DNA from 4 places in the Streptomyces sp. NPDC058697 genome. Region 1 is predicted to be linked to each of the others. Evidence: riboswitches for the same ligand, from Rfam matches in the RefSeq annotation. Region 1 holds a riboswitch; each other region holds the start of a gene.
The links. A riboswitch is a leader RNA that binds a small molecule or an ion and turns the genes downstream of it on or off. The one in region 1 is predicted to bind cobalamin.

Region 1 (7,470 bases):
GAGGTTCACCCGCCCGGACATGGACGGCGACGAGGCCGCCGTGAACCTGGCCGAGATGGTCCTGCGCATGCTGGGCGTCCCGGCCGACGACGCCCACGACGTCGCCCGGCGGCCCCTCCCCGACCTCGGCTGACGAACGGGTCCGGGCGGTCCCAGGAGCGGGGGCCGCCACCGTACGGGCGGTCCCAGGGGCGGGGCCCGCCACCGTGGGAGAATCGAAGAAGCCCTTCCCGCCCCCTGCATCCACGAGGACGTGCCGTGCCCAAGCCCGTGGTCCGTGAGCCGTTGCGAAGCAATTCGCGTTCCAACCGGGCCCGCATCCTCGCCACCGCCCGACAGGAGCTCGGGCGGAACCCCGATGTCACCCTGGAGGAGATCGCGCGGGCGGCCGGCGTGGTCCGCCGTACGCTCTTCGGGCACTTTCCGGGACGGGCTGCCCTGCTGGACGCTCTCGCCGAGGAGGCGTCCGAGGCCCTGCGCGGCGTTGTGGCCCGCAAGCCGGACGCCGTGGAGGCGCCCGAGCGGGCGTTCGCGCGGTTCGTCCTGTCGATCTGGTCGGTGGGAGACCGCTACCGGCTGCTCCTGGCGCTCGCCCGCCAGGATCTGGGCGTGGAGCGGGTGTCCGAGGTGCTGGCCCCGGCCCGCGACGAGGCGACGGCAGTCCTTGAGCGAGGCCAGCACGCGGGTGTGTTCCACGACCATCTGCCGGCCGTGGTCCTCAGCTCCGCCCTGGAGGCCCTGGCCATCTCCCTGCTCGAAAGCGTCAACGCGGGGACCTGGGAGGACGACGGGACGCGGACCGCCGTCGCCACGCTGATCGCGGCGGGCGTACCGGAGAAGGAGGCGTCCGCGGTCGTCGAGGGCGTGGCGTCGGAGGAACGCGCCGAGGCTGCCGACGCCGCCGACGCGTAGAGGGCGTATGGGGTGTATGGGTCCTATGTGGCGTATGGGGCGCTGGGCAACCGGTTCGTCGTGTCGTGGCGTCTTGATCATCGAAAGGAACGTCACGCCCGCACGAACAGGAAGTACGGCCTTGGACACCACAGGATCCCGCTCCGGTCCCAGCACGAATTCCAGTTCCAGCACCAGCACCAGCTCCAGTTTCGGTCCCGGCTCTCGTGCCGCCCGCTTCAGCTCACGCCCGAGCCGCCGCACGGCACTGGCCCTGGGCGCCGGAGCGGCGCTGGCGGTCACCGCCCCGACGGCGGCGCATGCCTCGACCCCCGACGGCAAGGGCCTCGCCGGACAGCTGGGTGACCTGGAGCGGGAGTACTCCGCGCGCCTCGGGATCTTCGCCCACGACACGGCCACGGGCCGGACCGTGGCCTACCGCGCCGACGAACGCTTCCCGATGTGCTCGGTGTTCAAGATGCTCACGGCCGCGGCAGTCCTGAGGGACCTCGACCGCGACGGTGAGTTCCTGGCCCGGCGCATCCGGTACACCAAGGAGTACGTCACGGCCGCGGGCTACGCCCCGATCACGAGCACGGACGAGAACGTCGCGAATGGCATGACGGTCGAGGCGCTGTGCTCCGCCGCCGTCTCCCAGAGCGACAACGGCGCCGCGAACCTCCTCCTGCGCGAGCTGGGCGGACCGACCGCGATCACCCGGTTCTGCCGCTCGACCGGGGACAGGATCACCCGGCTCGACCGGTGGGAGCCCGAGCTGAACTCGGCGGAACCGTGGCGGAGGACCGACACCACCAGCCCGCGCGCCATCGGCCGGACCGGCGCGCGGCTCGTGATCGGCAGGGCGCTCCCGGCCGAGGACCGCGAACGGCTGACCGGGTGGCTGATCGCCAACACCACCAACACCGAGCGCTTCCGTGCCGGCCTGCCCAGTGACTGGACGCTCGCGGACAAGACCGGGGGCGGTTCGCAGTACGGGGTCGCCAACGACGTGGGCGTCGTATGGCCTCCCGGGCGGCCGCCCCTGGTGCTGTCGGTCCTGTCGACCAAGTACGCCGCCGACGGGCCCACGGAGAACCCGCTGGTCGCCAGGGCGGCCGAGCTGGTGGCGGCAGAACTCACCTGACGGGGCAGGGCCTCCGACGCGACGGCCGGGGACACAGGCGCCCCCGGCCGGTCGGATCGGATCAGCCGGACCGATCAGCCGGACCGGATCATGCGGATCGGTCGGATCAGCCGGTGGTGGGCAGTTCGGCGCGTACCGCCTGCGCGGCCGCGACCAGGTTGTCCAGGGACGCCCGGGTCTCGGGCCAGCCGCGGGTCTTCAGGCCGCAGTCGGGGTTGACCCAGAGCCGTTCGGCCGGGATGGCCTCAAGTCCCTTGCGCAGCAGGGCCGCCGCCTCGTCCGTGCTCGGCACGCGCGGGGAGTGGATGTCGTAGACACCGGGCCCGGCCTCGCGCGGATAGCCGTGCGCGGCCAGCTCGCGGGCGACCTGCATGTGGGAGCGGGCGGCCTCCAGGCTGATGACGTCCGCGTCGAGGTCGTCGATCGCCTGGACGATGTCACCGAACTCGGCGTAGCACATGTGGGTGTGGACCTGGGTGTCCGGCCGGACCCCGGCGGTGGTGAGGCGGAACGCCTCGGTGGCCCACGCCAGATAGCCGGGGCGGTCGGCGGCCCGCAGCGGCAGGGTCTCGCGCAGCGCGGGTTCGTCGACCTGGATGACCGAAGTCCCGGCCGTCTCAAGGTCGTTGACCTCGTCGCGCAGGGCGAGGGCGACCTGTCGGGCGGTGTCGCCGAGCGGCTGGTCGTCCCGGACGAAGGACCAGGCGAGCATGGTGACCGGCCCCGTGAGCATGCCCTTGACGGGGCGCCGGGTCAGGGACTGGGCGTACGTCGTCCAGCGCACCGTCATCGGCTCGGGGCGGGAGATGTCGCCGGCCAGGATCGGCGGACGGACGTAACGGGTGCCGTAGGACTGCACCCAGCCGTGCTGCGTGGCGAGATACCCCGTCAGCTGCTCGGCGAAGTACTGGACCATGTCGTTGCGTTCGGCCTCGCCGTGCACCAGGACGTCCAGGCCGGCCTTCTCCTGGAACGAGATCACCTCCTGGATCTCGGCCTTGATGCGCTCCTCGTAGCCGGCCGTGTCGATGCGCCCGGCCCGCAGATCGGCGCGGGCGACACGCAGTTCGGCGGTCTGCGGGAAGGAGCCGATGGTGGTGGTCGGCAGCAGCGGCAGACCGAGGTGGGCACGCTGCGCGGCGGCGCGTTCGCCGTACGGCTGGGAGCGGCGGGAGTCGGCGTCCGTGACCGCACCGACCCGCGCCCGCACGGCCGGGTCACGGGTGATGGGCGAGTTCGCGCGGGATGCCAGGGCGGCCCGGTTGGCGGCGAGTTCGCCGGTGATCGCGCCCGTGCCCTGGGCGAGCCCCTTGGCGAGGGTGACGACCTCGGCCGTCTTCTGCCGGGCGAAGGCGAGCCAGCGCAGGATCTGCGGCTCGATGTCCCGTTCGGCGGTGGCGTCGAGCGGCACGTGGAGCAGTGAGCAGGACGCGGCCACGTCGACCCGGTCGGCCAGTCCCAGCAGGGTGCCGAGCGTGGCGAGGGACTTGGTGAGGTCGTTGACCCAGATATTGCGTCCGTTGACCACGCCCGCGACCAGGCGCTTGCCGGGTAGTCCGCCCACCGCGGCCAGGGCGTCCAGGTTGGCGGCGGCCGCCTCGGTGAAGTCGAGCGCGAGGCCCTCGACCGGGGCCTTGGCCAGCACCGGCAGGGCGTCGCCGAGCCGGTCGAAGTAGGAGGCGACCAGCAGCTTCGGACGGTCGGTGAGTGCGCCGAGGTCGCGGTAGGCGCGCGTGGCGGCGTTCAGTTCGGCCGGGGTGCGGTCCTGAACCAGAGCGGGCTCGTCGAGCTGGACCCACTCCGCGCCCGCCGCCCGCAGATCGGAGAGGACCTCGGCGTACACCGGGAGCAGTCGGTCGAGCAGGGTCAGCGGGTCGAAGTCCGCGGCCACACCGGGCGCGGGCTTGGCGAGCAGGAGATAGGTGACGGGGCCGACGAGGACCGGCCGGGCGGTGAGGCCGAGCGCGAGGGCTTCGTGGAGCTCGGCGACCTGCTTCGCGGAGTCGGCGGTGAAGACGGTGTCCGGGCCCAACTCCGGGACCAGATAGTGGTAGTTGGTGTCGAACCACTTCGTCATCTCCAGCGGCGCCACGTCCTGGGTGCCGCGGGCCATCGCGAAGTAGCCGTCGAGCGCGTCGGCCTCGACCGCGGCGCGGTGGCGCCCGGGGATCGCGCCGACCATGACGCTGGTGTCCAGGACATGGTCGTAGTACGAGAAGTCGCCGGTCGGCACTTCGTGGATGCCGGCCTCGGCCAGCTGCCGCCAGTTGGTGCGGCGCAGTTCGGCGGCGGTGGCCCGGAGGGCGTCGGCGTCGACGCGGCCCTTCCAGTACCCCTCGATCGCCTTCTTCAGTTCCCGGCCCCTGCCCTGACGGGGGTAGCCGTACACGGTGGCCCGTGCCGCCGCGGCTGCGGACTTCGATGTCACGGAACTCTCCTTCGCGAGATGTCTCCCTGAGATCCCGGGACGGGACGTGGGCGCGAAGGGGTGACGAACCCGGCAGAGGCACCTCGCGCGGCATGCGCGGTCGTCCGCCGGATATGTACGCCTGACCCGCCCACGAGGTCACCGGGATTGTCCGTACGCGATCGGTCGCGCACGGGCAGATGGCAGGTCTTCGGACTCGCGGGCACGCCCTCCGTACGGAGGGCACCTACTGGCCGTCGCTTCCCAGGTCCCGCTTCTCGGGGCCCAGTGCGTATGACGGCGGTCGTTCCCGCTCACCGCTGCGGGGCAGTCCCGGATTCCCACCGGGTTCCCTCTTGCGACGCATCCCGCCTGGCGGACGGGGCGAACCAGCTGCACGGTCAGCTTAGGCCCTGCCGTCAAATGCCCGGCTGCCGGACGGCGTCGTACACGTGGAACCCGCGGCCCGTCTTACGGCCCAGCAGCCCGGCCTCCACCATCCGCTGGAGCAGCGGGGGAGGGGCGTAGAGCGGCTCCCTGAACTCGTCGTAGAGGGATTCCGCGATCGAGGCGACGGTGTCGAGGCCGATCAGGTCCGCCAGCCTGAGCGGTCCCATGGGGTGGGCGCAGCCGAGTTCCATGCCCGCGTCGATGTCGGTGGCGGTGGCGAAACCGGACTCGGCCATGCGGATCGCGGCCAGCAGATAGGGCACGAGCAGGGCGTTGACGACGAAGCCCGCCCGGTCCCGCGCGTGGACCACGGTCTTGCCGAGGACCCGGGTGGCGAAGTCCTCGACGGCCCCGACCGTCCCGGGCGCCGTGTGGAGCGAGGCCACGATCTCCACCAGCGGCAGCACGGGAACGGGGTTGAAGAAGTGCAGCCCGACGACCCGGTCGGCACGCCTCGTCGCCATGCCGAGCCGCATGATCGGGAGGGACGAGGTGTTGGTCGCGAGGATCGCCCCGGGATCCTCGACGATCTTGTCCAGCGCGGCGAAGACCTCCGTCTTGGCGTCCGCGTTCTCCACGACGGCCTCGACGACGAGCTGCCGGTCGGCGAGGTCTTCGAGGGCCTGGGTGAAGGCCAGCCGGTCGAGGGCGTCCCGCGCCGAGTCCCGGTCCAGCTTCCCGCGCCGCACCGCCCGGTCGAGGGAGGCCGACACCCGCTCCCGTGCGGCACGGGCCGCCATGGCGTCCACCTCGCACACGACGGTGTCGAGGCCGGCCCTGGCACACACCTCGGCGATCCCGGCGCCCATCCGGCCGCCGCCGACCACGCCCACCCGGCGGATGTCCCGGCTGATGTCCCCGCTCATGCTCGTCCCTCCCGATACTGTGCCTCCGCGTGCCGGACAAGGTGACGGCTGTAGGCGTCAGGGGTGAAGAACAACGGCAACTCGCCTGCCAGCGCGGTCCGTTCGAAGAGCTCCCGCACCTCGTCGAGGGCCGCCCAGGGGTACTGGGCGCCGAGCGCGGCGAGTTCGTCGTCGAGCAGCCGCTCCACGGTCTCCCTCTCGACCACCCGGTGCCGCAGCCACTGCCAGATCTGCACCCGCGTGATCTCGGCGGTCGCCGCGTCCTCCATCAGCCCGTCCAGGGCGACGGCCCCCTGCCCGCGAAGCCAGGCGTCGAAGTAGCGCAGGGCGACCGCGATGTTCGTACGCACGCCTTCCGGCGTGGGCGGCCCGCTGACACGGCGTACCGACAGCAGGTCCGCGGCGGTCACCTCCACGTCGTCGCGGGTACGGTCGATCTGGTGCGGCCGGTCGCCGAGTACGGTGTCGAAAACCTCCCGGCACACGGGCACCAGGCCGGGGTGGGCCACCCAGGAGCCGTCGAAGCCGTCCTCCGCCTCGCGCTCCTTGTCGAGGCGGACCTTGGCCAGAGCCGCCTCACGCGCGGCCGGGTCCCTGCCGGGCACCTGCGCGGCCATGCCCCCGATGGCATGGGCACCGCGCCGGTGGCAGGTGCGCACCAGCAGCTCGGTGTACGCGCGCATGAACGGCGCGGTCATGGTCACCTTCGCCCGGTCGGGCAGCAGGAAGTCGGTGCGGTGCCCGAAGGTCTTGATCAGGCTGAACAGGTAGTCCCAGCGGCCCGCGTTGAGGCCGGCGCTGTGCTCACGCAGCTCGTAGAGGATCTCCTCCATCTCGAAGGCGGCGGTGATCGTCTCGATGAGCACGGTGGCACGGACCGTGCCCCGGGGGATGCCGAGCAACTCCTGGGCGAGAACGAAGACGTCGTTCCACAGCCGGGCCTCGTACCGGTTCTCCAGCTTCGGCAGATAGAAGTACGGCCCGTACCCGGCGTCGATCTGACGCTGAGCGCAGTGGAAGAAGTACAGCCCGAAGTCGACGAGGGAGGCGGGTATGGGACGGCCGCCGAACTCCAGATGCTCCTCCAGCAGATGCCAGCCACGCGGACGCACCATGACAGTGGCGAGGCGGTCACCGAGCCGGTACTCCCTCCCCTCCGCTGTGCTGAAGTCGATCCGCCGCGAGATGGCATCCAGCAGGGTGAGCTGACCGCCGATGACGTTGTCCCAGGTGGGAGCGGTGGCGTCCTCGAAGTCCGCCATCCACACCTGCGCACCGGAGTTGAGCGCGTTGACGGCCATACGGCGCTCGGGCGGCCCGGTGATCTCCACCCGTCGGTCCTCCAGCCCGGGGGCCGGCGGTGCCACCCGCCAGGACCTGTCCCCGCGAACGGCAGAGGTGGCAATCGGAAAGTCGAGCGGAGCACCGGCCGCGATCCGTATCGCCTGCCGCCTGCGCTCCTTCAGGACCTCCTGCCGCCGCTCGCCAAAGGCACCGGCAAGCCGCCCGACGAAGTCCAGGGCGGCGGGGGTGAGAATCTCGTCGTGACGGTCGCCGGGAGCACCGAGGACGCGGACGTGATGAGTCAGTGAACTGATGGACATCGGGTTCTCCTCATGAACACGCGAACGAGGGTGGCGCCCCTTAAGGGGCGCGGGGAACTGCGCGACCAGCCACAACGCACCCGCACCCAACAACCGGACCTAGTGGAA
Region 2 (7,470 bases), on a different contig from region 1:
TTCTTCGCCGTGCCGTACACGATCCTCGTCTACCCGCTGATCTTCACGTTCCTGCCCCGCCTGTGGTCGGTCTCGCACAAGCACGGGTACGTGACGACGTCGGACTTCGTGCGCGGACGCTTCGGCTCGAAGGGCCTGTCGCTGGCCGTCGCAGTGACGGGCATCCTCGCGACGATGCCGTACATCGCGCTCCAACTGGTCGGTATCCAGGCCGTCCTGGACGTGATGGGCGTCGGCGGCGGCGAGGACACCAACTGGTTCGTCAAGGACCTGCCCCTGCTCATCGCCTTCGGCGTGCTGGCCGCGTACACGTACTCGTCCGGTCTGCGCGCGCCCGCCCTGATCGCGTTCGTGAAGGACACGCTGATCTACATCGTCATCGCGGTGGCGATCATCTACATCCCGATCAAGCTGGGCGGCTTCGACGAGATCTTCGCCAAGGCGGGCGAGGCGTACAGCCAGACCAACCCGGCGACGGGCGCGCCACGCGGTGCGCTGGCACCGGGCGAGGCGGGCCAATGGACCTACGCCACGCTGGCGTTGGGCTCCGCCCTGGCCCTGTTCATGTACCCGCACTCGATCACGGCCACGCTGTCGTCCCGCAGCCGTGAGGTGATCCGGCGCAACACCACGATCCTGCCGCTGTACTCGCTGATGCTGGGCCTGCTCGCGCTGCTCGGGTTCATGGCGATCGCGGCCGGAGTCAAGGTCAGCAACGGGCAGTTGGCGATCCCGCAGCTCTTCGAGGACATGTTCCCTGCATGGTTCGCGGGGGTCGCCTTCGCGGCGATCGGCATCGGTGCGCTCGTGCCGGCCGCGATCATGTCCATCGCGGCGGCGAACCTCTTCACCCGCAACATCTACAAGGACTTCATCCGGCCCGACGCGACGCCGGCCCAGGAGACCAAGGTCTCCAAGCTGGTCTCGCTGCTCGTGAAGGTGGGTGCGCTGGTCTTCGTCCTGACCATGGACAAGACGGTGGCCATCAACTTCCAGCTGCTGGGCGGGATCTGGATCCTGCAGACCTTCCCGGCGCTGGTCGGCGGGTTGTTCACCCGGTGGTTCCACCGGTGGGCGCTGCTCGCCGGGTGGGCGGTCGGGATGCTGTACGGGACGGTCGCGGCGTACGGAGTCGCCTCGCCGACCCAGAAGCACTTCGGTGGTTCCTCGGAGGAGATTCCCGGGATCGGGGAGATCGGGTACATCGGTCTGACGGCGTTCGTCCTGAACGTGGTCGTGACGGTCGTCCTGACCTTCGTCCTGAAGGCCGCCAAGGCGCCCGAGGGCATCGACGAGACGTCCCCCGAGGACTACACGGCGGACGCGGGCGACAAGGGTGTCCAGGTCGAGCTGCCGCCGGCCACCGCGGGGGCCAACCACTAACCCCCGCTGCGCAGTTCCCCGCGCCCCTAGGTACCTAGGGGCGCGGGGAACTGCGCGACAAGCCCCCACCGGGCCCGCACCCGACAACGCCCCCTGGCCACACCGCAGTCCACGGTTACGCTGGTCCGCGTGACCGCGAGCTCGCCGATCGTCCTCGACAGTGACCCCGGCATAGACGACGCCGTGGCCCTCCAGTACCTGCTCGGCACAGGCAGGTGGGACCTCAGGGCCTACACCTCCGTGGGCGGCAACCTCCCCGCCGAGCAGACCTACCGCAACGCCCGCGCCCTGGCGAGAGCCCTCCGTATCGACACGGACGTCCCGGTCCACCGCGGAGCGGCCCGTCCGCTCACCCGCCTCCCGTACATGGCCGCAGGTCACTTCCACGGCCCCGGGGGCCTCGGCCAGGAGACGCTCCCCGACTCGACCGCCGGGCACCTGACGGAGTCCTCCGCACAGGCGCTGCTGCGGCTCTCCCGGGAGCACGAGGGCGAGCTGACCGTGTGCGCCACCGGCCCGCTCACCAACGTGGCCATCGCGCTCCTGGAGGACCCGGCCTTCGCCCGCCGCGTGAAGAAGTTCGTGTTCATGGGCGGCAACGCGCAGGTGCCCGGAAACATCACCCCGGTCGCCGAGTTCAACATGTGGGCGGACCCGGACGCCGCCGAGGTGGTGCTCTCCTCCGGCATCCCGTTCACCATGGTCGACCTGGACGCCTCGCACCGCTGGCTCTTCGGCCCCGCCGACCTCGCCGCGCTGGAGGCGGCGGGGACGGGCGCGGCGCTCGCCGCCCGGCTGCTGCGGGTCTACACCGACTCCTACCGCCGCCACGGCGGAGGCGACTCCTGCCCGCTGCACGACCCGCTCGCCGTGGGCGTGTGCGCGGACGAGTCGTTCGTGACGCTCGCGGAGGGAGCCGTCGTCGTCGAGTGCTCCAGCGAACTCACCCGCGGCCAGACCGTGTTCGTCCCCTCGGCCGCCCAGCGGAACTACTACACCGAGTCGCCCGCCCTGACGGCCCGCACCCGCCTCACGGGCCGCGTGGCCCTCGGCCCGGGCCCCCGCGACTTCACGAAGGACTTCGTCACGACCCTCCCGCAGTGGCCGGCCGTGGGCTGAGCCCGCCCCTGGGAAAAACTCGGCGACCTCTGTCGTACCCCTCGGGCACACTGCCAAGCATGACCATCGTGATCAGGCGGGCGAGGCCCGAGGAGTACGAGGCTGTGGGCGAGATCACCGCGCAGGCCTATCTCGGCGACGGGCTGCTCGACTTCGGGGAGAGCGACGAGTATCTGGGCGAGCTGCGGGACGTGGCGAAGCGGGCCGCCGCGGCCGACGTACTGGTGGCCGTGGTGGGGGCGGGCGCGGGCGAGCGGGTCGTCGGCGGCGTGACCTTCGTCCCGTCCGGCGGGCCGATGGCAGACATCGCGCGCGAGGGCGAGGCAGAGATACGGATGCTGGCGGTCGCGAAGGAGGCCCGCGGGCACGGGGCGGGCGAGGCCCTCGTGCGTGCCTGCGTCGACCGCGCCCGGGCCACGGACGGCTGCATACGCGTCGTGCTGTCCACCCAGCGCACCATGCACAGCGCCCATCGCATCTACGGACGCCTCGGCTTCACCCGCGCCCCCGACCGCGACTGGAACCCGGTCCCGGACCTCGACGACATCATGCTGCTCACCTACGAATTGACACTCTGACACCCTCCGAAGCCGACACGACACAAGATGTGGGGGTGCTTCCCGAGCCCGGCACAAGATGTATGCTCATGCTCGCTGTCGCCGCAGGGGAATCCGGTGCGAATCCGGAACTGTCCCGCAACGGTGTACTTGTGCATGTCTGTCCCCAGAGGAGAGCCGTGCGCCTGGTCAGTCCGAGGACCTGCCGACAGCGTGCCCAGGCCACCCGGCCCGGGTGCCATGACGTCCGGGCCTCGCGGAGTGGGCCGGTGGACGCGGCGTACCGCTGCGCAGAGCGTGTACCCCCGTGTGCCCCGAACCCCTCTCCCCGCAGGCCCCGTGCCGAGCGAGGGAGAGCCCCACGTGACCATCGCGCCAGCCGATCCGGTCTCAGCGAAAGCGCCCCAGTACCAGCAGGACAGGGCCGAGGCCGACGGACCGGGAACCGTGTTGCTGCGGACCCTGACCGACCTCACCGCCGACCTTCCCGACGCCGATCCCGGCAGGGTCGCCGCCGCCGCGCTGCGCGGCCGGTCCTCCGTCGGGGCCGACGGGATCACCGCGGAGCTGCGCGAGCTGGCCACGGAGTCGGCCGCGGGCCTCATCTCCGAGGACCCCGTGTACTCGAAGCTGGCCGCCCGTCTGCTGACGATCGGCATCGCCGAGGAGGCCGCCTCGCAGGGGGTCAGGTCCTTCTCCGAGTCCGTCGCGGTCGGCCACCGCGAGGGCCTGATCGCCGACCGCACCGCCGAGTTCGTACGGACCCACGCGGCCCGTCTGGACGCGCTGATCGACCTCGAAGGTGACGACCGCTTCGGCTACTTCGGCCTGCGCACGCTGCACAGCCGGTATCTGCTGCGGCACCCGATCACGCGGTCCGTCATCGAGACTCCCCAGCACTTCATGCTGCGTGTCGCCGCCGGCCTCGCCGAGGACGACTCGACCAGGTCCGTCGACGAAGTGGCCGCGCTGTACCGGCTGATGAGCCGCCTCGACTACCTGCCGTCCTCCCCCACGCTCTTCAACTCCGGTACGCGGCACCCGCAGATGTCGTCCTGCTACCTCCTCGACTCCCCGCTGGACGAGCTGGACTCCATCTACGACCGCTACCACCAGGTCGCCCGGCTCTCGAAGCACGCGGGCGGCATCGGTATCGCGTACTCCCGTGTCCGCTCGCGCGGTTCCCTGATCCGCGGGACGAACGGGCACTCCAACGGCATCGTCCCGTTCCTGAAGACGCTCGACGCCTCGGTGGCCGCCGTGAACCAGGGCGGCCGGCGCAAGGGCGCGGCCGCGGTCTACCTGGAGACCTGGCACTCCGACATCGAGGAGTTCCTGGAGCTGCGCGACAACACCGGTGAGGACGCCCGGCGTACGCACAACCTGAATCTCGCGCACTGGATCCCGGACGAGTTCATGCGCCGGGTCAACGAGGACCGCGTGTGGTCGCTGTTCTCGCCCTCCGACGTGCCCGAGCTGGTCGACCTGTGGGGCGAGGAGTTCGACGCCGCCTACCGCAAGGCGGAGGACCGGGGCCTCGCCAAGAAGACGATCCCGGCCCGCGATCTGTACGGCCGCATGATGCGCACCCTCGCGCAGACCGGCAACGGCTGGATGACCTTCAAGGACGCCGCCAACCGCACGGCCAACCAGACCGCGCTGCCCGGCCACACGGTCCACTCCTCCAACCTCTGCACGGAGATCCTGGAGGTCACGGACGACGGGGAGACGGCGGTCTGCAACCTCGGTTCGGTGAACCTGGGTGCCTTTGTCGACACAACGACAGGTGACATCGACTGGGAGCGGCTGGACGCGACCGTCCGTACCGCCGTCACCTTCCTCGACCGGGTCGTCGACATCAACTTCTACCCGACCGAGCAGGCGGGCCGTTCCAACGCCAAGTGGCGGCCGGTGGGCCTGGGCGCGATGGGTCTGCAGGACGTCTTCTTCAAGCTGCGGCTGCCCTTCGACTCCGCCGAGGCCAAGGCGCTCTCCACCCGGATCGCCGAGCGCGTCATGCTCGCCGCGTACGAGGCGTCCGCCGACCTCGCCGAGCGCAACGGCCCGCTGCCCGCCTGGGAGAAGACCCGTACGGCACAGGGCGTGCTGCACCCCGACCACTACGACGTGGAGCTGAACTGGCCGGAGCGCTGGGCCGCGCTGCGGGAGCGGATCACCTCGGTCGGCATGCGCAACTCGCTGCTGCTCGCGATCGCGCCCACCGCGACGATCGCGTCCATCGCGGGCGTCTACGAGTGCATCGAGCCGCAGGTCTCCAACCTGTTCAAGCGCGAGACGCTCTCCGGCGAGTTCCTCCAGGTCAACGCCTACCTGGTGGCGGAGCTGAAGAAGCTCGGCGTGTGGGACGCGCAGACCAGGGAGGCGCTGCGCGAGTCCAACGGCTCGGTGCAGGGCTTCGCCTGGGTGCCGCAGGACGTGCGCGATCTGTACCGCACGGCGTGGGAGATCCCGCAGCGCGACCTGATCGACATGGCGGCGGCCCGGACGCCGTTCCTGGACCAGTCCCAGTCGCTGAACCTGTTCCTGGAGACGCCGACCATCGGCAAGCTCTCCTCGATGTACGCGTACGCCTGGAAGTCGGGGCTGAAGACGACGTACTACCTGCGCTCGCGCCCGGCGACGCGCATCGCCCGTGCCGCGGGTTCCTCCACGGCCGCGGCCGCCCCCATCCCCGTACAGGCGACTCCCGCGACTCCCGACGAGGACGCCGTCGCCTGCTCCCTTGAGAACCCCGAGTCCTGCGAGGCCTGCCAGTAATGACCACCGCTCCCGACAAGACCGTCAAGGCTGTGCTCAATAAAAACCTGCTCGACCCGGGCTTCGAGCTGACCCTGCGTCCGATGCGCTACCCGGACTTCTACGAGCGCTACCGGGACGCGATCAAGAACACCTGGACCGTCGAGGAGGTCGACCTCCACTCGGACGTCACCGATCTGGCGAAGCTGTCACCGGGCGAGCAGCACATGATCGGCCGGCTGGTCGCGTTCTTCGCGACGGGCGACTCGATCGTGTCGAACAACCTGGTGCTGACGCTCTACAAGCACATCAACTCCCCCGAGGCGCGGCTGTACTTGAGCCGTCAGCTCTTCGAGGAGGCCGTGCACGTCCAGTTCTATCTGACGCTGCTCGACACGTATCTGCCGGACCCGGAGGACAGGGCCGCGGCCTTCGACGCGGTGGAGTCCATCCCGTCCATCCGCGAGAAGGCCGAGTTCTGCTTCAGGTGGATCAACGAGGTCGAGAAGCTGGACCGGCTGGAGACGAAGGCCGACCGCCGCCGCTTCCTGCTGAACCTCATCTGCTTCGCCGCGTGCATCGAGGGGCTGTTCTTCTACGGTGCCTTCGCGTACGTCTACTGGTTCCGCAGCCGGGGTCTGCTGCACGGTCTGGCGACGGGCACCAACTGGGTGTTCCGCGACGAGACGATGCACATGAGCTTCGCCTTCGAGGTCGTGGACACCGTCCGCAAGGAGGAGCCGGAGCTCTTCGACGACCAGCTGCAGGAGCAGGTCACCGACATGCTCCGGGAGGCCGTCGAGGCCGAGCTGCAGTTCGCGCGCGACCTGTGCGGTGACGGCCTTCCGGGCATGAACACCGACTCGATGAGGCAGTACCTGGAGTGCGTCGCCGACCAGCGCCTGGCGCGCCTCGGCTTCGCTCCGGTGTACGGCTCCGAGAACCCCTTCTCCTTCATGGAGCTGCAGGGTGTTCAGGAGCTGACCAACTTCTTCGAGCGCCGGCCCTCGGCGTACCAGGTGGCCGTGGAGGGTTCGGTCGGCTTCGACGAGGACTTCTGATCCTCGCGGTGTCCCTGCTCGGCCTCCCTGAGCTGACGGTCGATGCGCCGGTCGCGCACGATGCCGATCACCGAGGGGAGGACGAGCAGGACCAGGATTCCGAGGACGAAGAGCATTGAGATCAGGCCTTCCAGCTGTGTCGTTTCCATGGACACCACTGTCGCGCCGATTACTCCTTACCGTGAGTGGCAGCACTGCCGCACACCCTCGATTTCCTGCCAGATCTGATGCACACTGGCAGCATGCTCAACAACGTGGCCGTCGTCCTGCTCAACGGCGTGCATCCCTTTGAACTCGGCGTCGTCTGCGAGGTCTTCGGCCTCGACCGCAGCGACCAGGGCCTGCCCGTGTACGACTTCGCGGTCGCCTCCGCCGAGGGGCCGACCCTGAGCACGCACGCCGGCTTCTCCGTGCACACCGAGCACGGGCTCGAACGGCTGGAGAGCGCCGACCTGATCGCCGTACCGGCCGGGAACACCTATGCGACCAGGGAGTATCCGCCGGAGCTGCTCGACGCGCTGCGCCGGGGCGTCGAGCGGGGTGCCCGGGTGCTCAGCGTCTGCTCCGGAGTGTTCGTGCTCGCCGCCGCGGGG
Region 3 (7,470 bases), on a different contig from region 1:
CAGCCCTGTGCGGCCCTGGGCCGCGCGGACGGCCAGCGGCAGCAGGGCGCCGGGGGTGCGGCGGGCCGTGGCGAGGGCGCGCAGCGTGGTCTCCCAGCTGAGTACGGGCGAGTCCAGGACGAGGCCGGAGATCCTGTCGCGCATGGCCGAGTGGGCCGCGGCGCGCAGGGCCATGGTGGCGCCGGTCGACCAGCCGTGCAGGACGACCCGTTCGGCGCCGTAGCGCACGGCGTAGCGGATGGCCGCGTCCAGGTCGCGCCACTCGGTCTCGCCGAGGTGGTTCAGGCCGTCGGGAGGGCGGGGCGCGCCGAGGTCCCCGCGGTAGGCGAGGTCGAGGACGGGGAACTGCTGGCGGTGCAGGAACTCCATGACGTTCATGGGGTGTTCGCGGGTGGCGCCGAGGCCGTGCACGGTGATCACCCAGGTGTCGCGGGCGGCGGGCACGAACCAGGCGGGCAGGGCTCCGAGTTCGCCGGGGACGTCCACGTCGGCGTGGTCGAGGCCGAGGGCGGCGCCCGGGTTGCCGATGTGCACGCCCGGGGTGAACCACACCTTGTCCCCGGCTTCCAGGGTGCCGTGCGTGACGCGTTCCAGACGGCGTACGACTGTGTCGGCGGAGTGCGGGGCGGCGTTCAGGAGCGGGCCGACGACCGCGTGGCTGCCGTCGCCGCCGAGGCCGTACAGGCCCGGGCGCTGTGAGGCCAGGGCGCGGGTCAGGGTGACCTGCCCCGCTGCCGTGGAGTGCACGGTGAGGCGGGGTTCGGTGGGCAGCGGTTTGCCCGGCGGCGCCTTGAGAGCGGCGTCGCTGGCGAAGCGGCCGGCCGCCACCGTGGCGGCGACGGTGGCTGCGCCGGCTATGGCGACGGTGACGGCTGCTGCCGTCGGATTCACGGTGCGCACGGGTCCAGTCTCCTGACGGAGCCCGCTGTCGGCCAGTGGAGCGGGGCAGGAGTGTTCCGGTGCGGCTCGGCGGAGTGGGGGGTGGAAGGGGGCCGTCGGAATCCGTGGGTTCGGTGGGATCACCACGGTTCGGTGGGATCGGTGGGATCGATGGGATCCGCCGGATCGGCGAGATCGGCACCGCCGGGATGGTGGCGTCGGCTGCGCGCCGTTGCGGCGGACATCAGGCACGGCAGCCCACCCGGTCAGGGCCGGCGGCCACGCCCAGGCAGCACCCCAGCCCCGCCAACGCCAAGCCCCATCACCGCCACCGCCACCGCCACCGCCAAGCCCGTCACCGCCCCGCCCCATCAGCGCCCCTCCCCGCCCAGCCAGCGTCACCGCCCCGACCTCGGCCCCGCCGACGCCCAGCCACCCCCACGCCCCCCACGCACGCCACACACACACACACACACACCCACCCCCACGCACGCCCCCCACGCCCACCCCCCGTGGGCGTGCCCCCGTCACCGTCCCTGGCCGTACCCCTCAAGGCGTTCCGCCACCTCCGTCACCTGCTCGCGGGTCAGCAGCGTCGGTGTGTGGCCGGGGAGGGACGAGGCGGTCAGCCAGAGGCGGCACATCCACTCCAGTTGGGCCGTGCGGTCGTAGGCCTGGAGGAGAGTGGCTCCGTATGTGAGGGTGCCGTGGTTCTGAAGGAGACAGGCGGTGCGGTCCCGGAGGGCCCGGAGCATGTTCTCGGCCAACTTTTCCGTGCCGTAGGTGGCGTAGGGGGCCACGCGGACGGGACCGCCGAGCGCGGCGGCCATGTAGTGGATGAGCGGCAGCTCCGCGACGAGGGTCGAGACGGCCGTGGCGTGCACCGCGTGGGTGTGGACGATCGCCCGCGCGTCCGTGACGCGGTAGACCGCCAGATGCATGGGCAGTTCGCTTGTCGGAACGAGCGAACCGAGCACCTGCCGGCCGCCGAGGGAGACCCCGCAGAGGTCCTCGGGGGCCAGCCGGTCGTACGGGACTCCGCTCGGCGTGACCAGGACGGTGTCGCCCACGCGTACCGAGACGTTGCCCGAGGTGCCGACGACCAGACCCTCGTCCGCCGTCCGGCGGGCCGTCGCCACGATGTCGTCCCATGCCCGTTCCAGCGCCTCCCGCGCCGGGGGCGCGTCCCGCTCCCCCGCGTCCCGTCCGTCTCCCGTGTCCCGCCGCTGCTCAGCCATGCGGCGATCCTGCCAGCCGCGCAGCTCAACCCCGGGGCGGGCGGGGCACTTTAGGGCTGAACCGGCGCATCCGAAAGGTCGCACAAGGGCATGAATCGCCTGCCGGGAGCGAATGACCGGCATGCGACGGGCTTCCAAGGATCTTCCAGTAGCCTCTGGGAGATTTTTCGTGCACGTCGCCATTCCGGGGGGAAACATGGCTCGTGATCGCAAACCGTCCCTTCAGCGCGCCCGGTTCGTCGCCGCCTCCGTGGCGACGCTGGCGCTCGGCGGCACCGCTCTCGCGGAGGTGCCGGCCTCGGCGGCCGCCAAGCCCAAGGGCCACGACGTGTCCTCGCACCAGAAGAACGTCAACTGGTCGAGCGCGAAGAGCAAAGGCGCCAAGTTCGTCTATGTGAAGGCCACCGAATCGCACACGTACCGCAATCCGTACTACAACCAGCAGTACAACGGGGCACGCGGCGCGGGCATCATCCGCGGGGCGTACCACTTCGCGCTGCCGCACAAGTCCTCGGGGACGGCACAGGCCGCGTACTTCGTGCGCAACGGCGGCGGCTGGCGCGCGGACGGCTGGACGCTGCCGCCCGCGCTGGACATCGAGTACAACCCGTACGGCAAGAAGAAGTGCTACGGCCTGAGCAAGAGCAAGATGGTGAGCTGGATCAAGGCCTTCAGCAACGAGGTGAAGCGGCAGACGGGCCGGCGGCCGGTGATCTACACCAACTACAACTGGTGGAAGATGTGCACGGGCAACAGCGCCGCGTTCGCCGCGAACCATCCGCTGTGGCTGGCCCGCTACAGCTCGACGGCGGGGTCACTGCCGTCCGGCTGGAACTTCTGGACCTTCTGGCAGTACGACAACGGCGGGAGCCTGCCGGGTGACCAGAATCTCTTCAACGGATCCCTGAACCAGCTCAGGGCGTTCGCGAGGGGACAGTAGGGGTAGCGGACCCCTGAATTCCGCCTCTGTTCGAGACCTCTTGCCGCCGCTCCGACACAAATGGAGTGGCGGCACCTCTATTGAGACACCCTGAAGCCCATCTCAGTTCATCTTCCGTTCATCCAGGTTACCTACGGTCCCCGTGCCACTGACATCCAAGAGAAGCCTGGGTAAATGGAACACATCACGCTCCTACTCGGAATCGTGATCGTTACCGCTCTCGTGTTCGATTTCACGAACGGTTTCCACGACACGGCCAACGCGATGGCGACGACCATCTCGACAGGTGCCCTGAAGCCCAAGACGGCGGTGGCCATGTCCGCCGTGCTGAACCTCGTCGGTGCGTTCCTCTCCGTGGAGGTCGCCAAGACGATCTCCGGCGGCATCATCAACGAAGAGGGCATCCGCACCGAAGTGATCTTCGCGGCGCTCGTCGGCGCCATTCTGTGGAATCTGCTGACCTGGCTCCTGGGTCTGCCCTCCAGTTCCTCCCACGCACTGTTCGGCGGCCTGATCGGTGCCGCGGTCATGTCGGCCGGCTGGTCGTCGGTGAACGGTTCGACCGTCGTCACCAAGGTCCTGCTCCCCGCGATCGCCGCGCCGCTGGTGGCCGGACTCGCCGCGATGCTCGCCACCCGGCTGACGTACCGCATCAGCGACAAGGCCGGTGAGCAGGCGACCTCCAAGGGCTACCGCGCGGGTCAGATCACCTCCGCGGGCCTGGTCTCGCTGGCCCACGGCACGAACGACGCGCAGAAGACCATGGGCATCATCACGCTCGCCCTGGTCACCGGCGGTGTGCTCGCGCCCGGGTCGAATCCCCCCATGTGGGTCATCGTCTCGGCCGGTATCGCCATCGCGCTCGGCACCTACCTGGGCGGCTGGCGCATCATCCGCACCATGGGCAAGGGCCTCACCGACCTCGCGCCGCCGCAGGGCTTCGCCGCCCAGACCAGCGCCGCGACGGTCATCCTGGCCTCCTCGCACCTCGGCTTCTCGCTCTCCACCACCCAGTCCTGTTCCGGCGCCGTGATGGGTTCAGGCCTCGGCCGCAAGGGCGGCGTCGTCCGCTGGTCGACCGCGACCCGGATGTTCGTCGCCTGGGGCCTCACGCTCCCCGCCGCCGGACTGGTCGGCGCGGGCGCCGAGTTCCTCACCAAGCAGGGCACCTGGGGCATCGTCCTCACCGGCGCGCTGCTGATCGCGGGCTCGGCGGTCATCTGGACGCTCTCCCGCCGCCAGCCCGTCACCGTCGACAACGTGAACGACGTCAGCGGCGAGCCCGCGGGCGTCGTGACCACCGCCATCGCCGCCGTCACCCCGCCGCCGACGGGCACGGTCGCCGCGGCCGACGACCTCAAGACCACCATCCCGGGCCCGGACGCCACCGAGCCCGTCCGTACGGCCACGGTGTAAGGAACCCACAGCATGAAGATCGACTGGGCAGCCCTCGGCTCCGTCTTCGGAGTCAGCCTCATCGTCACCGTCGCCCTCGTGGGCCTCTTCACCCTCGGCATCGTCGGCCTCTCCAAGCGCGAGTCGGCCTCCGCCCAGGGCGGCACCGCGACCCTCGCGGTCACCGGCGCGTACGCCTGCTTCGCCGCGTGCGCGGCAGCGGTGGCGTACGGCATCTCTCTGATCGTCGCCTGACGCGTACGGCACCTCCGTCACGCACGACTGCGCCCCGTCGACCCCTCGGTCGGCGGGGCGCAGTCGTGTCCGCGTGAGCGGCGATGTGGGCCTCAGCACACTCTCCCGTCGCAGGTCAACAGCAAGTTGACGGGTGTTCGTGGGCGTGGTGGACTGCCGGAGCCATGTACGGCGGCAGGAGAGGAAGCCGGTGCGAATCCGGCGCGGTCCCGCCACTGTTACCGGGGAATCGATACCCCGGGAGCCAGGAACTCTCGCCGTCGGTCTCGTCGAACCAGGGCGCGGACACCCTGAGTGAGGACAAATCGCCATGCCCGGCTGCCCAAGTGCCTTTCCAGCGACGGTTGTGCCCGATCTGACGGTCGGCTGAACCGATGCGTGCCGATCGCGTCTTCGCGTACGGCGCCGCCGCCGGCCTTCTCGGTGACCTGCTGCTCGGCGATCCCCGCCGGGGGCATCCGGTCGCCGCGTTCGGACGGGCCGCGGGAGCCGTGGAGCGGGTGCTGTGGCGGGACCACCGGGGGTGGGGCGCGCTGCACACCGCCGTGTGTGTGGGTGGCGCCACCTCGCTCGCCGCGCTCGCCGGGCGTTCCGTACGTCCCTCTCGTGCCGCGTCCGTCGCCCTGACCGCCGCCGCCACCTGGTCCGTTGTCGGCGGGACCTCGCTCGGGCGGGAGGCCCGGGCCATCGGCGGGGCGCTCGCCGCCGGGGACATCGAGGTGGCCCGGGAGCGGCTGCCTCATCTCTGCGGGCGGGATCCGCAAGCGCTGGACGCCGACGGGATCGCCCGGGCCGTCGTGGAGTCCGTCGCCGAGAACACCTCCGACGCCGTGGTGGGCGCCCTCGTGTGGGGTGCCGCGGCCGGTGTGCCGGGGCTGGTCGGATTCCGTGCCGTGAACACGCTCGACGCGATGGTCGGGCACAGGTCCGCCAAGTACCGGCGGTACGGGTGGGCTTCCGCGCGGCTCGACGACGTCGCGGGGTGGCCGGGGGCGCGGCTGACCGCCGTCCTCGCCGCCGCCGCGGGAAGTGATCCGCGCGGGGCCGTACGCGCCTGGCGTGCGGATGCCGTCAAGCATCCGAGCCCCAACGCCGGGCCCGTCGAGGCCTCGTTCGCGGGGGCGCTCGGCGTGCGGCTGGGCGGGACGCTCTCGTACGCGGGACGGGTCGAGCACCGGCCCGTACTCAATGGTGAGGGGCGGGCCGTGGAGGTCGGGGACATCGAGCGGGCCGTGCGGCTCTCGCGGCGCGTGGGCTGGCTCGCGCTCGGCGTGAGTGTCGCCGGACGGCTGCTCGTCAACGGCCTTCGCTCGAAGGGGCGTACCTCATGAGCCGGGGAACGAGCGGGGGAACGGGTGGCGGGCTGCTCGTCGCCGGTACCACCTCCGACGCCGGCAAGAGCGTCGTCACCGCCGGGATCTGCCGGTGGCTGGTGCGGCAGGGCGTCAAAGTCGCACCTTTCAAGGCGCAGAACATGTCGCTCAACTCGTTCGTCACGCGGGAGGGCGCCGAGATCGGGCGGGCGCAGGCCATGCAGGCGCAGGCCGCGCGCGTGGAGCCCACCGCGCTCATGAATCCCGTACTGCTCAAGCCGGGCAGCGACCGGAGCAGTCAGGTCGTCCTCATGGGCAAACCTGTCGGGGAGATGAGTGCCCGCGGCTATCACGGCGGGCGTCAGGAACAGCTCCTCGGGACGGTCCTGGAGTGCCTCGCCGAGTTGCGGGGCACGTATGACGCGGTGATCTGTGAGGGGGCGGGCAGTCCCGCCGAGATCAATCTGCGGCGGACGGACATCGTGAACATGGGCATCGCGCGCAACGCGCGGCTGCCCGTGCTCGTCGTCGGCGACATCGACCGCGGGGGTGTCTTCGCCTCCTTCTTCGGGACCGTGGCGCTGCTCTCGCCCGAGGACCAGGAGTTCGTCGCCGGGTTCCTCGTCAACAAGTTCCGCGGGGACGTGTCCCTGCTGGAGCCCGGTCTCGACATGCTCAACAACCTCACCGGGCGTCGTACGTACGGGGTCCTGCCCTTCCAGCACGGTCTCGGCATCGACGAGGAGGACGGGCTCCGGGTCTCGCTGAGGGGCTCGGTCCGCGAGTCCGAGGTCTCCTCCCCCGTCGGCGAGGACATCCTGCGAGTCGCCGTCTGCGCGGTCCCGCTGATGTCCAACTTCACGGACGTAGACGCGCTGGCCGCCGAACCGGGCGTCGTCGTGCGGTTCGTGGACCGGGCGGAGGAACTCGTCGACGCCGACCTGGTCATCGTGCCCGGCACCCGCGGCACGGTCAGGGCCCTGGAGTGGCTGCGCGAGCGCGGCCTCGCGGACGCCCTCGCCAGAAGGGCCGCGGAAGGGCGTCCCGTCCTCGGTGTCTGCGGTGGCTTCCAGATCCTCGGCGAGCACATCGACGACGACGTCGAGTCGCACGCCGGCCAGGTGGACGGGCTCGGACTCCTCCCCGTGCGCGTGCGGTTCGCACGGGAGAAGACCCTGACCCGGCCGGTCGGCGTGGCGCTCGGCGAGCCCGTCGAGGGGTACGAGATCCATCACGGGGTCGCCCGGGTCACAGGCGGGGAACCTTTCCTGGACGGCTGCCGGGTCGGCGAGGTCTGGGGCACGCACTGGCACGGCTCGCTGGAGTCGGACGGCTTCCGCCGGGCCTTCCTTCGCGAGGTGGCGGCCGCCGCGGGGCGCCGCTTCGTACCGGCCGCCGACACGTCGTTCGGGTCGCTGCGCGAGGAGCAGCTGGACCGGCTCGGCGATCT
Region 4 (7,470 bases), on a different contig from region 1:
CCAGCGTGTCCACCCACACCAGGAACACCGCGCCCGCGAGGGCCGTGACCGGCAGCAGCCGGGCGTGCCCGGACCCCACCAACGCCCTTGCCGCATGCGGCAGTACGAGACCGACGAAACCGATCGCACCCGCCGAACTGACGAGTGCCGCGGTCAGCAACGCCGTGGCACACAGCAGCACCAGTCGCGTACGGGCCACGGAGACCCCGAGCGTCGCGGCGGCGTCCTGGCCGAAGGCGAACGCGTCGAGCGTGCGCGCGTACCCGAGGCACACCAGCAGCGTCACCGCGAGCACCGCGAAGCACACCCAGACGTCGGTCCAGCCGACCCCGCTCAGCGAACCGAGCAGCCAGAACAGCACCCCGCGGGTGGTCTCGGCGTCGGCGGCGGTCATCACGACGAAGGAGGTGAGCGCGGAGAAGAGCTGCATCGCGGCGACTCCGCTCAGCACCACACGGTCCGTCGCGCCGCCGAGCGTGTGGCTGAGCAGCAGCACGAGCCCGAACGACAGCACCGCGCCGAGGAACGCGCCCGCGGAGACCGAGACCAGGCCCCCGCCGACACCGAGGACGACCACGATCACGGCGCCCGTCGAGGCACCCGAGGACACGCCCAGGACGAAGGGGTCGGCGAGCGGGTTGCGCAACAGGGACTGCATCACCGCGCCGCACACGGCGAGTCCGGCCCCGCAAACGGCAGCCAGGAGCGTGCGCGGCAACCGCAGCTCCCAGACGATCCCCTCCCTGATCGGCGTCAACTCCGAGCTGCCCCAGCCGAGATGGGACGCGACCACGGACCAGACGTCACCGACCCGGATGTCCGCCGGACCGATGGTGATCGCGACGGCGACGGACACGAGGAGCAGGGCGACGCCCGCGGCGATGAGCAGTCCCAGGCGCGGCCGTGTCACCCGGTGAGCCCGAACTCCCGCAGGGCGGAGGCGACTTGCTCGACGCCCTCGACCGTGCGGATGGTCGGGTTCATCGCCTGCCCGCTGAGCAGGACGTACCGCTTCTTCTTGACTGCGGTCATGTTCCTGGTGACCGGGTCGGACTCCAGGAACTCGATCTTCTTCTTCGCGGACTCGGCGGTCTGCGACTTGCGCGTCAGGTCGCCGATGACGAGCACGTCGGGGTCGCGGTCGGCGACGGTCTCCCAGTTGATCTGGGGCCACTCCTCGTGCGTGTCGTCGAAGACGTTCTTCGCGCCGAGGGTCCGGGTTATGACGCCGGGCGCGCCGCAACAGCCCGCCATGTAGGGCGAGTCGGAGTTGGCGAACCAGTACAGGAGGGTGACGTCGGAGGCGTCGATCCCCGAAGTGGCCTTCTTCGTCCGCTGCTTGAGGTCGGCGACGAGCTGTTCGCCCCGCTTCTCGACGCCGAACACCGCGGCCAGGTCGCGCACTTCGCCGTAGATGGCGTCGATGCCGAGGGCCTTCGTCCGCGCGCCGTCGCCGCCCGAGTCGTTGTCCTTGCCGACGCAGTCGGAGGGCGAGACGTAGGCGGGCACGCCGAGCTTCTCGAACTGGTCCCGGGTGGCCACGCCTCCCTTGCCGAGCGTCGACACGAACGAGGCGGCGACGAAGTCGGGGTCTGCGTCCAGGACCCGTTCGAAGGAGGGGTTGTTGTCGGCGATCCGCTCCACCTTCGCGTTCGCCTTCTCCAGGCCCTTCATCACCGGGTCGGTCCAGGTCGCGGTACCGGCCATCCGGTCGGCGAGGCCGAGGGAGAGCATGATCTCGGTGGTGCCCTGGTTGAGGGAGACGGCCCGCTCGGGCGGCGCCTCGACGCGTACGGTCTGTCCACAGTTGTCGAGGGTGACGGCGACCCCGGAGTCCGTGCCGGACGACGAGTCTCCCGAATCTCCCGAACCGCAGCCGGTCAGCAGGAGAGCCCCGGTCAGGACGAGGGCAGCGGGACGGGCAAGACGTGCGACGGGCACGGGAGTTCCTCAGGCGTCGAGGGCTCGAACGCGGAGCCCGGTCGTACGGTGCTCCCCCGTCGGCGCGTGACCGCGGAGGCCGCCAGCAGGTCTTCGGACTCGGGGTCACCCGGACGAGGCGCCTTCCCGGACCGTCATACCGGTCCAGTGGCCGATGCCACGCCCGTCACCCTCACCGCTGCGCGTCAGCTCCGGATTCCCACCGGATTCCCTGACCCACGTACATGGGTTCGACTGGCCTCGGCAAGCTATCACGGCGGGTGTCACGGACCGGCGGACGGGCAGGCAGTACGGGCCCAGCAGCCGCTCCACCTGTTCCGGCGGTGTTCACGGCCACGCCACGCCCCTGCCCAGGGCCCTGCCCCCGCGGCCTGAATGAGTGGTTCCGCTAGTTGAGTCACTCGGAGGCACCGGAGGGCCGCCCCATGACCGGAACCGAAACGGCGGGGACCGCACCCACTCCCCCGCCCTCGTCCACACCCCCTTCCCCGTCCCCATCCCCGTCCCCGCCCGCGTCCTCGATCAACCGTCGGCGCTTTCTGCTCGCGTCCGGCGCCGTCGCGGCGGGAGCGACCGGAGGAGCGGCGGCCGTCTTCCCACGGCAGCGCCCGGCCCCCTCCGTGCAGCCCGCGGCGGAGAGTGCGGCCCCGCAGCCGGCCGCCGCCACCCGACGGCCGGCGCCGCGACGCGCGGCCCCGTACGCGACGACCACCCTGGAGACGACGGCCCGCCTCGGAGGCCGCGCGCACACCGACACCTACCGCCGGCTCGTCTCCGGCCCCGGCTGGCCCGTGGTCGTACGCGGAGAGCTCGCGCCTGCCGCCACCGGCCGCCAGGACCGGCGCACACCGCTCGCGTGCTTCGTGCAGTTCACCGACCTCCACCTCACCGATGTGCAGAACCCGCTGCGCACCGAGTTCCTGCGGTCGCGCAGGCCTGCCGCGTGGCGGGCCCAGGAGGCGCTGACGGTGGCGGGGGCGGTGGCGCTCGTGGAGCAGGTGAACGCGCTCGGCGGGGGCCCGTACACCGGCCTCGTGCCCTCGTTCGTGATGACGACGGGCGACAACATCGACAACAACTCCGCGATCGAACTGGAGTGGTTCCTCACGCTGATGAGCGGCGGCAGGATCACTCCCAACACCGGGGATCCGGCGGCGTACGAAGGCGTCCAGAACTCCGGCCTGCCCCTCTACTGGCACCCGGACGACGCGGCCCTGCGCGACCTGGACAAGCGGCGCGGGCTGCCCCGCATCCCCGGCTTCCTCGACGCCGCGATACGGCCGGTGACCAGCCCGGGGCTCGACATCCCCTGGTACTCCACGGTCGGCAACCACGACGACATTCCCGGCGGCTGTCTGTCCCCTGCGCTGGGCGACTTCGCCGTCGGCTCCCGCAAGCTGCTGTCGGTCCCGGCCACGGACGCGGCCGCCTACGCGAAGGCGCTGAACTCCGGCGACGACCCCAAGAGCGAGGTGCTCTCGGCGATCCTGAAGAGGCACACGGCCTCGGCGCGGACGGTCACGGCCGACGAACGGCGCCGACTGTTCACCCCGCACGACTACCTGGCCGCGCATCTCGACCCGGCCCACGCCGGTGCGGGCCCGGTCGGCCACGGCTACACGGAGAACAACCTCGACGGCGACCGGATGTACTACTCGTTCCGGGTGGCCGAGAACGTCATCGGCATCAGCATCGACACGACGTACCGCAGCGGCCACTACGAGGGCTCGCTGGGCACCGATCAACTCCGCTGGCTGGAGCGGACGCTGGCCGCGCACAGCTCCCGGTCCTACGACGCCGACGGCCGCCTCGTACGCAACCCCGGGGCCGACGACGCCCATGTGCTGGTCTTCAGCCACCACCACAGTCCGAGCATGACCCGCCGCCCCGACGCCGCCCGCACCGAGGAGCCGCGGCACGACGGTGCGGAGGTCCTCGCCCTGCTCCACCGCTTCCCGAACGTGGTGGCCTGGATCAACGGCCACAGCCATGTCAACCGGATCACTCCCCACGCGCACGCCACGCCCGCCCGGTCCTTCTGGGAGGTCAACACCGCCTCCCACCTGGACTATCCGCACCATGCCCGGGTGATCGAGCTGGCCGACAACGGGGACGGCACGGTGTCCCTGTTCGCCACCCTCGTCGAGTCCGCCGCCCCGCACCGAACCGACCCGGACTTCACCGACCTGTCGGCGGTGGGCCTCGCCTCCCTGTACCGGGAGCTGTCGTACAACGCCCCCGACCTGGCCACGGGCATGACGAAGGGCGTCCACGAGGGCTGGGCCGGCGGTCCCGGCGACCGCAACGTGGAACTGCTGGTGACCGCCTCGGCGTGAACCCGAGGAAGCCGATGGCGGGGGAATCACCGGGCCGCGCTCGCTGTTGTCGCGCGCAGTAGCCCTTGTACGTATCCCGCGTACACATCCCAAGGAGGCCGACCGTGTACGGCGACCCGGCAACGATCCGCAAGATCCTCAGCGAGTCCGGCGACACCTGGGCGATCGTCGGCCTGTCGTCGAACGAGCGGCGCGCCGCGTACGGCGTGGCGGACGTCCTCCAGCGCTACGGCAAGCGCATCGTCCCGGTCCACCCGAAGGCCGAGACGGTCCATGGCGAGAAGGGGTATGCCTCGCTCAAGGACATCCCCTTCGAGGTCGATGTCGTCGACGTGTTCGTCAACAGCGATCTCGCCGGCCCGGTGGCCGACGAGGCGGTCGCCATCGGCGCCAAGGCCGTCTGGTTCCAGCTGGGAGTCATCGACGAGGCCGCCTACGAGCGCACCCGCGCGGCCGGCCTCGACATGGTCATGGACCGCTGCCCGGCGATCGAGATCCCACGCCTGGGCTGACGCGCCTGACCCGCGCACACCCCATCGCACGGTGGGTGCGGGATGTGAACCGACTGCGGAACAGGGGCAGTTGGGCGGGTTATTGGTCTAGGCCAAACCGTCCTGCCCCAGTATCCTCATGCGTGGCCAGCGGCACACGATCCCCCCCACCCAGGTTGCGTGCTGGCTCGGGCGACACCCCACACAACCCTGCCCAAGGCAGCCGGGTGACTTCCCCATTCCCCGCCTCATGGAGGGTCACGGTGAAAGTTCGCACCCGAAGCACGGCGCTCATCGGCACCATCTGCCTCGTCGCATCCCTCGCCCTGACCACGGCGTCCGCCGACGAGCCCGCCGCCCCGCGCAAGGCGGCGAAGGTAGCGCTCAAGGAAGTCGCCAGAGCCCAGAACCCGATCGCCGGCGCCGCCGGGCCCGGCGGCACGGTCTGGATCGCCGAACGCGCGGGCACGGTACGGATTCTGAACGACAAGGGGCTGGGCGAGCCCGTCCTCGACATCACCGGCGAGACCACCACCGACGGCGAACGCGGCCTGCTGGGCATCGCGTTCGACAAACGGTTCGCGCACTTCTACATCTCGTTCACGAACCTCGAAGGCACCAGCACCGTGGACGAGTTCGCCGTGCGGCACGGCAAGATCCTCCCCAGCACCCGGCGCACCGTCATCACCCAGACACAGCCCTACCCGAACCACAACGGCGGTGACATCAGGTTCGGGCCCGACGGCTACCTCTACATCGCGCTCGGCGACGGCGGCTCGGGCGGCGACCCGCACGGAAACGGACAGAACCTCGACACGCTGCTCGGCAAGATGCTGCGGATCGACCCGCGGGGCGGCAAGCCGTACGCGATCCCGCGGGACAACCCCTTCGTGAACGATCCGAACGCGAGGGACGAGATCTGGGCGTACGGGCTGCGCAACCCGTGGCGGTTCTCCTTCGACGCGCGCACCGGCGACCTGCTGATCGGCGACGTCGGCCAGAGCGACTGGGAGGAGATCGACTGGGCCCCGGCGAAGAGCAGGGGCGGCGAGAACTACGGCTGGTCCCAGATGGAGGGCACCCATCCCTTCCGTGGCGGAACCGAACCCGCGAATCACGTGCCGCCGGTCCACGAGTACGACCGCACCGGTCTCGGCTGCTCGGTGACCGGCGGATACGTCTACCGAGGCAAGGCGATCCCGGCCCTCAAGGGGCAGTACGTGTTCAGCGACTACTGCGACGGCACCCTGCGCACGCTGCGGATGGCGAACGGGAAGGTGACCGGCGAGAGCGACCTCGGAGTCAACGGCGGGGAGGTCATCTCGTTCGTGCAGGGCGGCGACGGCGAACTGTATGTGCTCGCCATCGGTGGCAGCGTCTCCCGCATCGACCCGGCGTGACCACTACTCGCTGAAGCGGATCGGCGAGGAAGAGGCGAGGAAGAACAGACCGCTGCCCGGCGATCGATCCCGCGCCGGGCAGCGGAGCCGGGGCACGGTCACCAGTTGCGCGGTGCCGGCGCCCCTTGTCCGTACGAGTGGTGACCCGCGTCCTGTCCGTAGGCGCGCCGAGCCGCGTCGGAGGGCGCCTCGAACAGGGAGCCGGACTCCTCGGCCCAGCTCGCCTGTGGTGTGAGCTCACGTCGGCCGGCGACGGGCCGCCGCCAGTCGCCGTCCCCGAGGACCAGCATCGGATCGAACATCACCACCACTCCCGCGAGCAGCAGGAAGAGGGCCGGGCCGAGGAGCATGGGGAGCAGGAGCGATTGGGCGGAGCCGCCGACACCGGGCGAGCCGGTCGCGCCGTGGAGATGCACGCTGACGGCCGCCATGCCCGTGTAGTGCATACCGGAGACGGCGACGCCCATCACGAGGCTGGCCCCCAGGCTCGTCATGAAGCCGCGGATCGCGACCGCGGCCCAGAGCGCGGCGGTCGCGGCGACGATGGCGATCCCGACGGAGAGGGCCACCGTGGGGACGTCGTACTCCAGGCTGCCGTTCACCTGGATGGCCGCCATGCCTATGTAGTGCATGGCCGCGACCCCGATGCCCGTGAAGGCGCCCGCCATGAGCAGGGTCGCCGTGTTCGCGCCGCGGTAGCCGACGGCGAAGACGCCCAGGCCGACGACGACAATCGCGACGGCGAGGCTGAGAATCGTCAGGCCGACGTCGTAGCGAATACGGCTTTCCTCGACCTGGAATCCGATCATGGCGATGAAATGCATCGTCCATATTCCGCATCCGATCGACGCCGCCCCCAGCGCCAGCCACCCCGGCTTCCACGACTGGTCGTTACGCAGTGATCGGGTGATGCAGCGCAGCCCCAGGGCCGCTCCCAGGCACGCCATGACATAGGCGGCCAGCGGCGTGATGAGTCCGTAGCTGAATCCGTCGACAGTTCCTTGCATATGCCAACATCCCCCCGGAAAAACAAGTGTCGCGGGGGACAGATGTACGCGCCGTGACAGGCGTGAGCAAGCGTTTTCGATTGATTCGCAGTGAACTGCATGCCGCGTCCATCAATTCCGGTCATCGATGGGCTTTTTTCAGCCGGAGGCATTCATTCTGGTGGCGCGATCCCATCGTTCGGGCGGTGCGGCCTCATCGCTGCGGCAGGCGCGGCCTCACTGCTCCTTCCGCGATGCCACCGTGAACTGCGCGCCGTCGGGGTCCCGCAGCACCGCCTCCTGCGAGGACGCGCCC

Region 2: another riboswitch for cobalamin. It lies ahead of ACFWXQ_RS37790 (ribonucleoside-diphosphate reductase subunit alpha); the one in region 1 lies ahead of metE (5-methyltetrahydropteroyltriglutamate--homocysteine S-methyltransferase).
Region 3: another riboswitch for cobalamin. It lies ahead of ACFWXQ_RS33940 (cobalamin biosynthesis protein); the one in region 1 lies ahead of metE (5-methyltetrahydropteroyltriglutamate--homocysteine S-methyltransferase).
Region 4: another riboswitch for cobalamin. It lies ahead of ACFWXQ_RS21585 (ABC transporter substrate-binding protein); the one in region 1 lies ahead of metE (5-methyltetrahydropteroyltriglutamate--homocysteine S-methyltransferase).

Annotation. Positions count from the first base shown of each region.
Region 1 covers NZ_JBHXSU010000003.1:672,718-680,187, forward strand. The annotation lists gene ACFWXQ_RS10720 (TetR/AcrR family transcriptional regulator) at 1-133, shown strand, start outside; gene ACFWXQ_RS10725 (TetR/AcrR family transcriptional regulator) at 259-912, shown strand; gene bla (class A beta-lactamase) at 1,160-2,035, shown strand; gene metE (5-methyltetrahydropteroyltriglutamate--homocysteine S-methyltransferase) at 2,142-4,463, opposite strand; cobalamin riboswitch at 4,627-4,851, opposite strand; gene ACFWXQ_RS10740 (3-hydroxybutyryl-CoA dehydrogenase) at 4,862-5,746, opposite strand; gene aceB (malate synthase A) at 5,755-7,362, opposite strand; gene aceA (isocitrate lyase) at 7,462-7,470, opposite strand, start outside.
Region 2 covers NZ_JBHXSU010000025.1:3,283-10,752, forward strand. The annotation lists gene mctP (monocarboxylate uptake permease MctP) at 1-1,383, shown strand, start outside; gene ACFWXQ_RS37780 (nucleoside hydrolase) at 1,513-2,502, shown strand; gene ACFWXQ_RS37785 (GNAT family N-acetyltransferase) at 2,562-3,080, shown strand; cobalamin riboswitch at 3,113-3,284, shown strand; gene ACFWXQ_RS37790 (ribonucleoside-diphosphate reductase subunit alpha) at 3,423-5,837, shown strand; gene ACFWXQ_RS37795 (ribonucleotide-diphosphate reductase subunit beta) at 5,837-6,877, shown strand; gene ACFWXQ_RS37800 (hypothetical protein) at 6,790-7,026, opposite strand; gene ACFWXQ_RS37805 (helix-turn-helix domain-containing protein) at 7,120-7,470, shown strand, end outside.
Region 3 covers NZ_JBHXSU010000019.1:63,050-70,519, forward strand. The annotation lists gene ACFWXQ_RS33915 (alpha/beta hydrolase) at 1-900, opposite strand, end outside; gene ACFWXQ_RS33920 (class II aldolase/adducin family protein) at 1,407-2,117, opposite strand; gene ACFWXQ_RS33925 (lysozyme) at 2,314-3,057, shown strand; gene ACFWXQ_RS33930 (anion permease) at 3,232-4,473, shown strand; gene ACFWXQ_RS33935 (hypothetical protein) at 4,486-4,707, shown strand; cobalamin riboswitch at 4,848-4,984, shown strand; gene ACFWXQ_RS33940 (cobalamin biosynthesis protein) at 5,082-6,038, shown strand; gene ACFWXQ_RS33945 (cobyric acid synthase) at 6,035-7,470, shown strand, end outside.
Region 4 covers NZ_JBHXSU010000008.1:252,609-260,078, forward strand. The annotation lists gene ACFWXQ_RS21580 (FecCD family ABC transporter permease) at 1-910, opposite strand, end outside; gene ACFWXQ_RS21585 (ABC transporter substrate-binding protein) at 907-1,941, opposite strand; cobalamin riboswitch at 2,008-2,195, opposite strand; gene ACFWXQ_RS21590 (TIGR03767 family metallophosphoesterase) at 2,367-4,277, shown strand; gene ACFWXQ_RS21595 (CoA-binding protein) at 4,382-4,789, shown strand; gene ACFWXQ_RS21600 (PQQ-dependent sugar dehydrogenase) at 5,032-6,168, shown strand; gene ACFWXQ_RS21605 (MHYT domain-containing protein) at 6,267-7,175, opposite strand; gene ACFWXQ_RS21610 (VOC family protein) at 7,392-7,470, opposite strand, start outside.